Regions from separate parts of the Neobacillus sp. KR4-4 genome, predicted to be linked through region 1. Evidence: riboswitches for the same ligand, from Rfam matches in the RefSeq annotation. Region 1 holds a riboswitch; the other holds the start of a gene.

Region 1 (6,054 bases):
TGGTGAAGTATCTCCATATGAAGCATTAATTCCTTGTAATTTACTATTGGCTGTGGGACTGTTATGAGATGCTTCCCCTATAGTTATGGAGCCATTGCCCGAAATACTGTTTATTTTTAGATAATATAAATTGATAACAACCGATGGCATCATTAAACACCTTTCTATTCTTGGCTTATGGGTACTATATGCAATAGAGCGCCTATAGGTTACTTATTAAAGGATTATAAGAAAATTGCAAGATACTTGTCAGAGTATTTATTATAACTATATTATGTAAACTTAATGTTTGATTAGTTTTTAGAAATGATGTTATCTTATTATAGGAAAAGTATGGAAGGGAGCTTGATATACATATGGATAATATTAATAATGACATTGAAGTCAAACTAGTTGCACTCGATATGGATGGTACGCTTTTAAATAATAAAGGACAGGTATCGGAAGCAAATCGTGAAGCCATCAAAGCTGCTAAGGAAAAAGGAATCTATGTGGTTCTTAGTACAGGCCGTTCACTTTTGACGAGCAGAGAGCATGCTGATTCATTGGAGCTTGATTCTTATTTAGTCACTGTTAATGGTAGTGAAATATGGGATGATCAACGTCAATTAGTAGAGAGGAACTTGGTAAAGTCTGAACTTGTTGAGTGGATGTGGAGGTTATCGCTGCAACATAAGACTAAGTTTTGGGCGATTAGCACGGAACGCAATTGGCATAATGAAATGCCGGAGGACTTGCATACTTTAGAATGGATGAAATTTGGCTTTAATATCGATGATGATGAAACCAGAGAGATAATCATGAAAGAATTACAGGCAAAAGGTGAATTTGAACTTAGTAATTCTACGTTGAAAAATATTGAAGTGAATACGGCCGGTATTAATAAAGCGAAGGGTCTGGAGATTGTTTGTAACAGGCTGGGATTGGATATGAAAAATGTAATGGCCGTAGGTGATAGTCTTAATGATTTGGCGATGATCAAGGCAGCTGGCATGGGAGTTGCAATGGGAAATGCACAAGATCTTGTGAAAGAAGCAGCGGATTGGGTAACTACCACAAATGAGGAAGACGGAGTTGCAAAAGCAATCCACAAATGGGTTTTATAAAGATTTTATATCCAATTAAAATTTTTAAAATTGTTATGGTATAGGTAAAAAGGAAATGGGTAAAAATAATTATGCAATCAATTTGCAATTTACATGTAATAGTTACATGCTAGGAGGCTACAAAGAATGGAATCAGGTAAAGTAAAATGGTTTAACAGTGAAAAAGGTTTTGGATTCATTGAGCGTGAAGGTGGAGAAGATGTATTTGTTCACTTTTCTGCTATTCAAGGCGAAGGATACAAAACATTAGACGAAGGTCAAGAGGTAACGTTTGAAATTGAAAGTGGCCAACGTGGACCACAAGCAGTAAACGTCCGTAAATCATAATGACCCGCCAATAAACAGACCCAAGCCTTTTGGGTCTGTTTTTTACTTCCATTAAAAAAGCCCACTTTGCATCATTGTGCAAAGAGGACTTTCTAAACTAATTATTTATTTCCTTAACTCTGCCAACTTGTCCATCCGTAAGCCTGACCTTTATGCCGTGAGGATGAAAACTGGACTTTGTTAATATATCCTTGACGGTCCCCTCTGTTAGTTTCCCGCTTCGTTGATCTGCTTTTAGGACAATTTTGACGAGTGCACCTGGGGAAATATCTACTCGATTCTGACCACTAGACACCCATTTTTCTCCGCGAATTACTTACTTTTTTCGTTTGCTGGCTTTGCAGCTTTTTAGTTGCCATCGAGTTGTTTGAACTTGAAGTTCCTCCGGCAGATTTGTTCTTCTTATTTTGCAGTTGTTGTTTCATCGCTTCTTGTAGACTTATTTTCTTCTTGGGTTCTTCCTGTGGATTTGTTTGATTTTCATTACTCATAAAAAATCCTCCTATTAATGTGCTAAGTCCATTATATGCTATTTTCATCCAAATAATAAAATTTACGACATCATTTAAAAAAAGATAGTTAAAAAAATTTGGACGTTATTTCTCATTTTTGGAATAACGTCCGTTAATTTTAATACCTATACATGTGTGGACGATTTGGAATGAATTTAGTCGAATTATTTTTGCAGGAGTTTAAGAGTGACGGTGAGAATTATATTAATATGATAATTCAAAAGGGGGATTAGCATGAGTATCCAAGTAATAGAAAAAGAAGAAATGAAGGTTGTTGGAATTTCATGGAACGGAACTTATTCACAAATCAGTACACTCCCAGGTCTATTTAAAAAGATGATAGATCGGCTAGAAGAAGTATCATATCAAACCAAAGACCCTGTTTTGATCGCACCTTTTCACAGCAGAGAAACAGAATTTACTTATTATGTTACAACTCCAGTTGAAAAAATTGAGGAAATCCCAGATGGTATGGTTGGTTTTACGATTCCAAGTAAAAATTATGTATTTGCTACACATCAAGGAAGTCATGAAACAGTGGAAAGTACATATAAACAAATCTATGCCTGGATGGAAGAATATGGATATGAACATGATCACAATGCCCTAAGTTTGGAAGTGTATAAAGAAGAGCATAAACATCAAAATGAGACTGGTGAATTACATTTTGATATTTATTTACCTGTAAAGACTTATAAACAATAAATAAGTTGGTAAAATTATGACGGTAAGCTAAGTTCTGGTTATTAATTGTGTTTTTAGTGCAATATAGTTAAGCTAATAGCTTTACTATTAGAATGAAATGTCATAACATATAAGTATATATTTAAATAATTTCCTTCGGGGTCAGGTGAAATTCCTAACCGGCGGTGATGAAGCTATGCTTCTTAGTCCGTGACCCGGTTAACATTAATATGTTAAGCGGTGGATCTGGTGAAACTCCAGGGCCGACAGTTAAAGTCTGGATGGGAGAAGGAAAAGACAGGATTAACAATAGGGTGAAGTGTACCTATTTTTAAGCCTTTATTTTCTATTGTCTTTTTTTCAAGACCCTGATGACAAACTGTCTTTAGGGTCTTTTTTAATTTTTTGGGCAGAATCAAAGGGAAACATAGTAAGGAGTTTGGACAATATGTTTACTGGAATTATTGAAGAAATTGGCGTAGTCGCAAACATCCAGCGGACTGGCGAGTCGTTTGTATTGAACATAGAAGCGAATAAAATACTAAACGATGTCCATCTTGGGGACAGTATTGCGGTTAATGGGGTTTGTCTGACGGTTACATCCTTTACGGGTAAACTGTTCACAGTAGATGTGATGCCGGAAACGGTCAGAGCTAGCAGTTTAAGTATGGTAAAACGAGGGTCCAAAGTAAATCTTGAGCGGGCTATGGCAGCGGGTGGAAGGTTTGGCGGTCATTTCGTTTCAGGACATATTGACGGAACAGGTGTAATAAAAAGTAAACAATCACTTGAAAATGCGATTTACTATGAGATTGAAGCCGAAGAGGAATTATTGCGATATGTAATCTTAAGAGGGTCGATAGCGGTGGATGGGACAAGCTTAACCGTATTTGCTGTTTCGGAGAATAGTTTTACATTATCCATTATCCCGCATACATTGTCAGAATCGATTCTTGGACAGAAGGGTTCAGGGGATATTGTAAACTTAGAATGCGATATGATAGGAAAATATGTTGGTCATTTTATAACTAATTTTTCTAATCAACCTCCGCAAAAAAGCAGCAAGGGGATAACCGCTAATTTTTTAGAAGAGCATGGATTTTTTTAAATAAAATTGAAAGGGGAGGTAACTGTGTTTAATACAATTGATGAAGCATTATCGGACCTAAAGGAAGGTAAGGTTATCATTGTCTGTGATGACGAGGACAGGGAAAATGAAGGGGACTTTATTTCCCTTGCTGAAAAAGCTACACCTGAGGTCATAAATCTTATGGCCACTCACGGCCGAGGCCTAATTTGTGTGCCTATTGACGAGGATTTAGCTAATAAGCTTGACTTACATCCAATGGTTACCAACAACACAGATCCGAAACGAACTGCCTTTACTGTCAGTATCGATCATAAATTCTCTACCACTGGCATTTCTGCTTTTGAAAGATCCGCAACAGTTTTGAGTATGGTTGACCCCGAATCAGAAGCCGGTGATTTCTTAAGACCAGGACATATTTTTCCACTCGTTGCTAAACAAGGTGGAGTTCTGAATAGAAATGGGCATACAGAAGCAGCTGTTGATCTTGCCAAATTATGCGGTGCGAAGCCTGCAGGGGTTATTTGTGAAATTATGAATGAGGATGGAACGATGGCCCGCGTTCCTGATCTTTTTAAAATTGCAGAGAGAATGAACCTTAAAATGATTACGATTAAAGATCTAGTTGAATATAGAATGAAAAATGAACGAATGGTTAAGCGGGAAGCATAGATTACCGCTCTAAAGCTCAACTACACAAAACAATTGATGGAGGCATACACATGGGAAATATTTTTGAAGGAAATTTAGTTGGTTCTGGGTTAAAAATTGGAATAGTTGTTGGACGTTTCAATGAATTTATTACTAGTAAATTATTAAGCGGTGCACAGGATGCACTTAAAAGACATGGAGTTAGCGAGTCAGATGTGGACCTTGCGTGGGTTCCGGGGGCATTTGAGATTTCATTAATCGCTCAAAAAATGGCCAATAGTAATAAATACGATGCAGTTATTACACTTGGAACGGTCATTCGCGGTTCAACTCCACATTTTGACTATGTTTGTAATGAAGTAGCAAAGGGTGTTTCTGCGATCAATTTGAAAAGTGGCATTCCTGTTATTTTTGGAGTGTTAACAACGGATTCAATCGAACAAGCCATTGAACGAGCTGGTACAAAGGCAGGAAATAAAGGTTGGGATGCAGCAACGGCGGCAATTGAAATGGCAAATTTATGCAGAAGTATTGAGCAATAACTTGTTGTAAAAAATCATATACAAATCTTTTCTTATTTTCTATAATAAAAATAACAAAAAAATATTATTTTAAATTTAGGTGCTAAAATCTTCTCAGATGATTTTAAGCTTAAAAGGGAAGTTGGTATAAGCCAACGCGGTCCCGCCACTGTAAATGGGAGCAACCTATATTGTGTCACTGTCGTATACGATGGGAAGGCATAGGAAGCGATGATCATGAGCCAGGAAACCTGCCTAATTCTTGTGCGCCAATAACCTACGAGGATAGGAAGGTGTTGAAGGCTAGACTCTATTTACTTATGCTAGTAACCTGAATCTATCATACCAACATCTCCATTTCATTTTGGAGATGTTTTTTGTTGTTATCCCGTATTTTGTTTAGCACAAGAAAAAATTTATTTTTTGTTACATACATGATACTTTTCAAAGAAAGCAGGGAGAAAAATGAAGAAGTTGTATTCATTGCTGTTAGTAGTATTATTGACAGTAGGAGTGTTAGCGGGTTGTGCTGAAAAGAAAGACCAGGTAAAGGAAGATTCAAATACTAGTGTAGAGAAGAAAACAGCGGAAGTTACCTATCCACTTACGATTAAAGATGCAACCAAGGCGGAAGTTACTATTGAAAAGAAACCAGAAAGCATTGTTTCTCTGATCCCAAGTAATACTGAAATTGTTTTTGCCTTAGGTCTTGATAAGGAAGTAGTGGGAGTAACCGATTTCGACAATTATCCAGAAGCGGCAACCAAAAAGGAGAAAGTTGGCGGCCAAGAAATAAACTTAGAAAAAATTATTTCCTTAAAGCCAGATTTAGTGTTAGCACATGCCTCTTGGGCTTCTAGTTCTGAAGCTGGGCTTCAGCAGTTAAAAGATGCAGGGATTCCTGTTTTAGTCGTTAATGACGCGCAAAACTTTGATCAAGTCTTTGATTCTATAGATTTGATTGGGAAAGCCACTGGTGAAACAGCAAAAGCTGATGAAATCATCACTGGGATGAAAGATAAATTAGCAGAAATTAAAGCAAAGGCTGGAGAGATAAAAGAAAAGAAAAAGGTATTGGTTGAGGTTTCACCAGCTCCAGAAATTTATACATCTGGAAAGAATACGTTTATGGATCAAATGCTAAGTGTAATAAATGCTGAAAATAT
Region 2 (6,054 bases), on a different contig from region 1:
TTATTACAAAGTCCTCAACAATCCGCCATTGAATTTCCGAGAAACCGCCAAGATCCATTAAATTGATATCTAAAGTCATCTTCCCATCTATTAACATCCGTTTCTCGTCCAGTTTATTAAACAACCAGTCTATTTGCTGCTCAGATGGTAATTCACTCTCCGCAAGTTGAATCGGCAGTTGTTCATCCCCAGGCGTATATAAAAGGATGGCAATACTAGGTTTGCCATCTCGGCCAGCCCTTCCAATTTCTTGGAGATACGATTCTATTTGCATCGGCATATGATAATGAATAACAAACCGGATATTGTCCTTATTTATTCCCATGCCAAAGGCACTTGTGGCACATATAACATCTAATTGTCCATACACAAACTGCTGTTGAATCAGTATTCTAGTGGATTGGTCCAAACCGCTATGATAGGCCATCGCTCGGCAGATTCCTTTATCTGATAACAAGGAAGCCACTTGTTCCGCCATTTTTTTACTTGAAAAATAAATAATCCCAGGCTTTTGCAAATTGGCAACAAGCTCACAGACAGCCCCTTGCTTTTCGCGGAATTCTAATAATTCTTTAACATAAAAACCGATATTTGGCCTGTCAATTGTGGACTCTATTTTTTTAATTTCATCCAAATCAAGTGAACGAATGATGTCCTCTCTTACTTTTTTGGTAGCAGTTGCAGTCAGTGCAAGTGTGAGTGGGTCGCCAAACTTTTTTCTAATTTCACCTAGTTTTGAATAATCTGGCCGAAAGTCAAAGCCCCATTGGGAAATACAATGAGCTTCATCGACTACAAACAATGAAATTGTAAGTTCTTGTAGTTTGCGAAGGATAAAAGGAATCATTAACATTTCAGGTGAGATGAAGATATACTTATACTGTTTCAATTGATGAAGTGCATTTTTCCTTTCATCTGCACTAAGAAAGGAGTTTAACGCAATGACTCTCTTTTCACCAAATTTCTTAAAATGTTCCACTTGGTCTTGCATCAATGAGAGGAGTGGCGATACTATTAAAATTTGCCCCTTTAACATTAGCCCTGGCAGTTGGTAACACAATGATTTTCCTGTTCCTGTCGGGAGCATAGCCAATGTATGATGGCCAGACAAGATTGATGTGATTACCTCTTTTTGTCCAGTCTTAAAACTTGGATAACCAAAATGTTCTATTAATACTTTTTCTAGTTCCATTATCTATCACCATATTTCGCCAATACTAGTCTTATTTGAAAATATGTTGCGGATACAATCTTTTCTCGAATTAACTTTAACTGTTTAGTTGCTATTTGGTGTGAAATTTCTAAAATCTTATTTTGTAATTCTTTATCTACGTAAGTATCGATGGAGAAATTCTCCATATTTAAGGCTAACTCAACCAGATGGTCTTCTATTGTACTTAATTTTAAGTGCCTTATATTTGCAATCATATCAAGTGTATATCCTTGATTTAATAATCTTTGTGTTTTCCTGGTAGATAACGTTAATTCATCATTTTTCATTAGACCTTTAATTAAAAAAGGCAAAATTTTAAACTTATAACCATCTTTCTCAATTTTTCGCAATAAATAATGAAGTGTATTTGTAAAACCAATTTGGTAGTCGTGAAAATTTATATTTAACTGTTTGGCTGCTTGAAGAGGGGTCAAGCCAATTTGTTGAAAACCTGTTAACCGAATTACTAAGATGGCAGGGTCAAACCCGTTACCCGCGTCAAGACAATCTTCTAATTCTGAATAAAAAGTTGTCCCCATTTCCATCCTAGGCAGATTAATACTTTTTAGAGCGGATTTTAACCAAGTATGGACTTCTTTGTTTTTTTGGATGGGAGTATATCTTGTTTCTCCGAACATTAAATTGGATATAACCTGTACTAATAGGGACAATCTTTCCCAAAATAAGGAGGTCATTTGATGATAGTTCCAGCCTTGAATATACTTCGGCAGTTGAGTTTTTTCTAGAAGCTCTTTTCCAAGAAGCGTAACTATAAATCGTTGTTCTCCGATATTTTTTACCCACTTTTTTTCACTCATCGATTGAATAATTTCTTCAAAAGATTCTCTGGATAATTGCTCATAAATCCCAAAAAAACTTTTCAACGAAAATAAATGGGCATCTTGGATAGTTTGCGATGACTTTTTTCCATTAAGAAGGTGATAGACCGAATAAATGGTCCGTTCCTTATTTAATTGTTTTATACTATAAAGAATGATGGATTCAATTTGGAGCATACGAACCTCCCATCACTTATTTCGCACATATTCGACCAAAAACACCATTTTCTCTCTTTATTCTACCATGAAATAAAGGATCTTGATGCCCAAAAATGTGGAAGATTTAGCAAAACACTTGGATAAACTAAAGTAATAAAGGCATTTTTCTATTGAAAAGTTGACGATACAGTTTTACAATAGATATGAGTTATCCGTTTTCATATTAATAATGGAAATGAGTCTTATTTTTTTAATTTACTGGGAGGTTTTTTTCATGGCAAAGTACACAATTGTTGATAAGGAAACATGCATTGCATGTGGAGCTTGCGGCGCGGCAGCACCAGATATCTATGATTACGATGATGAAGGTATCGCATACGTAACACTTGATGATAATGAAGGAATTGTTGAAATTCCTGATGTATTAATCGATGACATGATGGATGCTTTCGAAGGCTGTCCTACTGATTCCATTAAAGTAGCAGACGAAGCTTTTGATGGCAATCCAACTAAATTTGAGTAATATTTAGGATAATACGTTTAAGCTACTGCCTCTCTCCTATTTAGGTGAGGGGCCTTTATTTTTGTTTACAAAATAAAACAGGAGGAATGATTCCCCCTGTCCTTTAGCTACTTAGGCGCTTTTAATAGTAGTAAATTTATTGATCCATGCTTGCATCCGTATGAACAGAAGCATGAAGATGATGGACATCATGACTCCTTTTAAAAGGTTAAATGGTAAGATTGCTGGCAATACTAAATTCCTCATATCTGGAAAGCCCATTAGAACGGTATATGCAGGTAAAATTACCAAGTAGTTTAAAATACTCATCATAACTGCCATGATTGCCGTACCAAAAATTAATGCTAGCGTCATACCTTTTCTAGTCTTAAGTCTATTATATACAAAATAAGTCGGCAGGATAAAAACAATTCCCGCAACGAAATTGGCTATCTGCCCCACTGGAATTCCTGTTTGACTACCTGTCTGAATATAATTAAGGACATTTTTAAAAAACTCAACTAAAATACCTGCGATCGGTCCAAAAATCAATGTGGCAATTAATGCTGGAATGTCACTGAAATCGACAAACAAGAAATTTGGGAATAGCGGCAACGGAAATTGTATGAGCATTAACAGAAAAGCAATACTACTTAGCATTCCTATTGACACATAAGCCCTAACGTTCATTTTCCTCTTTTTCTGCATTTTCTTCATCTTCCTCTCTCCTTTTTTTGATCCATCGCGTTAAGGAAGAGAGGTTCAGCAACAGACGAGACCAATGTAAATAAAAACTCCCTCAGCAATAATTTGCTTAAGGGAGTTTACAAAGGCACGCTTAATAAACGTTCATTAATATAAAATTTTTTGAACGTCTGCAGAACCTCCATCTTCTCCCATCCAGACTATACTGTCGGCTTTGGAATCTCACCAAATCCTGCCATAAAACGGCTCGCGGGCTTATGAGTTTTACTCAAATACCGCCGATCGGGAATTTCACCCTGCCCCGAAGATAGATCGATATTAAATTACAATTTCAATTATACTGCAGAACTTATCTTTTGTTAAGTAAAAGGTTTCACGTAACAAGACCCGCAGAAAATAGTCTGCGGGTCTTGCTGCATGAAATTAATGTATATTCAATATTTGTTTAGGTTTGATCAAGTCGGTGGAAAGGTGGTTTAACTCTTTAATCCGGGTCACCGAGATGTTTTTTTCCCTCGAAATCGAATACAATGTATCACCTTGTTTGACGATATATTGCTGGTTTGTCACCTTGATTTTATCCTCATGATTGAATTTAATATGTGAGCTCGCTTCTAATACAACGCCATTGCTTGCGGCAATCCCTCCGCGTACTGTCTCCCCGGTGTCGGCTTTTCCTAATATCTTTTCTGGATCCAATGCAAACTTCTTATCATATCTCCATTCTTGCTGATGCGTTTCAAAATGGAGATGTATCCCTGTAGCTTGTCCAGTTTCCCCCATTTTTCCTATTACTGTACCTTGCTTAATCTTTTGTCCTTGTAACACGTTTCTCTTATTTAAATGTGCATAGACAGTTACTAAATGACTTGGGTGTTTAATAAACACTACGTTTCCATATGTATTAGAGTAATAAGATTTCACCACCTGTCCGTCAGCAACTGCTAGTACAGGTGTATTTAATTTTCCAGCGATATCAATTCCCTTATGCTTACCCATCCTTGTTCCATATGTATCAGAAACTATACCATCTGCAGGCCATATCCATCCATCCTTAATCTCTTTATCAACCTGCATACTAGCTTCGGAATGTTTTCCTCCTAAAAATAACAAACTGACACATAGCGCCATAATTAGGGCTATAATAACCCTTTTTATGTAATCTCGCATTTTCTTTAGTCACTCTCCTTATTTCTTTTCCTCCTCCACACAATATGTAGTATTTTTCACCTTTAGAACATAATCCTTATCGGTGGAGTGATTAGGCATACTTGTTATAATTTGGAGAAATGATAAATAATATTCATTAAAAAATCAACCTTTAACGGTTGATTAAGTAAATTATTGTAATGTCCGTTGATTCGGAGCCAGCGGTACTTTGTTCTCTTTTGACAGGTCAAATGGACCAAGATTTTTTGTTGGAGGGTTCGTAATAAAGACTTTTTCTAATCCGAATTCTTTTGCTGTTAATAACAGTGACTCATAAGCGTTGATTGTTGATTGATCATCTTGAAGGCTAGTATTATCCTCCATTGATACAAATAACGTTTTCTTTTTAATAGACACCTCATTTATCGGAAGTGCAGGTAAAAGTGAACTCTTTAATCCTAGTGTGGGCTGATCCTTTTTCATTTCCTCAACAGCCTTCTTAATATCTTCATATTTTTCTATAGATGGGACTAAGAAGGGTATATCATTACCCTCAGAATAATAAAAGAAGTAGGCATGATTCTTTTGTTGCTGTACACTCACTTCGTCTTGATGACCATAATTCCCCAATTCAATACCTGGTTCTCCATTGGTTGAAAATCTTATCTTTTTAACATCACTATTGGAGGAGATATCTTTTTTCAGAACATTAATAAAATTTGTTTCTGTCGCTGATCCTTGTCCATACTGATGGTTTGATGGAACATCGACTAAGATAGCATTATTTTTTTCATCAAGTTTCAATGAAGCACTAAGAGGATAGAATTCACTTAATCCCCATTCCTGCTCCTTTAAATTCACCATATTTTCATTAAATAACTCCAGCCATGTTTTCTCATTTGAATCATTAATTATTGTTGAAACGGGTACAAGGATTTGTATTTGCGGGTCAGGAATCCAGTAGGTTAATACTTTTCCATCACCCACTTCTTCATCATAAATAGCCGTTTTCGAAGTTTGAGTTTTATCCGCTCCTGAAAATGTCCTTGCTTTTGGACTTGCATCCTCCTTTTTCAATGCAATGGTTGAATTTTCATCTGCCTTTTGTATGTCTCGCTCTACAGATGATTTTTCTTGACCAGCGTGATCCTCTGAATATTGTGGCCCGACCATTAATTTAGGAATTAAGATAAAAAAAATGAGCAAGGCAGCAACAGTAGCAAGACCAGGTACCAGCCATTGTTTTGGTTTCTTTTTTCTTATCGGAAGATTTTCGTAAATGTCACGAGGATTGCGATCATCTTGTATTTTAGGCATCTGCCTTAATAATTCTTCGAGCTGCTTATCGCTCCACTCTGACTTTTTCACTAGTTAATCCCTCCTTTTCATAAGAAAGTTCCATATGCTTCTTCAATACCTTTAACGAACGGTGTTGTGTAGTTTTCACCTTACTTTCAGTCCATCCTAGTGCCTGGGCTGTTTCAGAA

The links. A riboswitch is a leader RNA that binds a small molecule or an ion and turns the genes downstream of it on or off. The one in region 1 is predicted to bind FMN.
Region 2: linked by a shared signal. The riboswitch ahead of ACE198_RS12010 (ECF transporter S component) and the one ahead of ribE (riboflavin synthase) in region 1 are both predicted to bind FMN.

Annotation. Positions count from the first base shown of each region.
Region 1 is NZ_JBHHJU010000010.1:116,999-123,052, forward strand. It holds gene ACE198_RS12590 (spore germination protein) at 1-150, opposite strand, end outside; gene ACE198_RS12595 (Cof-type HAD-IIB family hydrolase) at 357-1,106, shown strand; gene ACE198_RS12600 (cold-shock protein) at 1,233-1,433, shown strand; gene ACE198_RS12605 (YwbE family protein) at 1,531-1,728, opposite strand; gene ACE198_RS12610 (hypothetical protein) at 1,721-1,924, opposite strand; gene ACE198_RS12615 (GyrI-like domain-containing protein) at 2,180-2,650, shown strand; FMN riboswitch at 2,778-2,926, shown strand; gene ribE (riboflavin synthase) at 3,078-3,737, shown strand; partial or broken gene ribB (3,4-dihydroxy-2-butanone-4-phosphate synthase) at 3,762-4,382, shown strand; gene ribH (6,7-dimethyl-8-ribityllumazine synthase) at 4,439-4,909, shown strand; cobalamin riboswitch at 4,970-5,161, shown strand; gene ACE198_RS12635 (ABC transporter substrate-binding protein) at 5,354-6,054, shown strand, end outside.
Region 2 is NZ_JBHHJU010000009.1:173,008-179,061, reverse strand. It holds gene ACE198_RS12025 (RecQ family ATP-dependent DNA helicase) at 1-1,192, opposite strand, end outside; gene ACE198_RS12020 (YpbB family protein) at 1,192-2,229, opposite strand; gene ACE198_RS12015 (ferredoxin) at 2,486-2,734, shown strand; gene ACE198_RS12010 (ECF transporter S component) at 2,846-3,430, opposite strand; FMN riboswitch at 3,598-3,731, opposite strand; gene ACE198_RS12005 (peptidoglycan DD-metalloendopeptidase family protein) at 3,842-4,588, opposite strand; gene ACE198_RS12000 (hypothetical protein) at 4,760-5,935, opposite strand; gene sigX (RNA polymerase sigma factor SigX) at 5,910-6,054, opposite strand, start outside.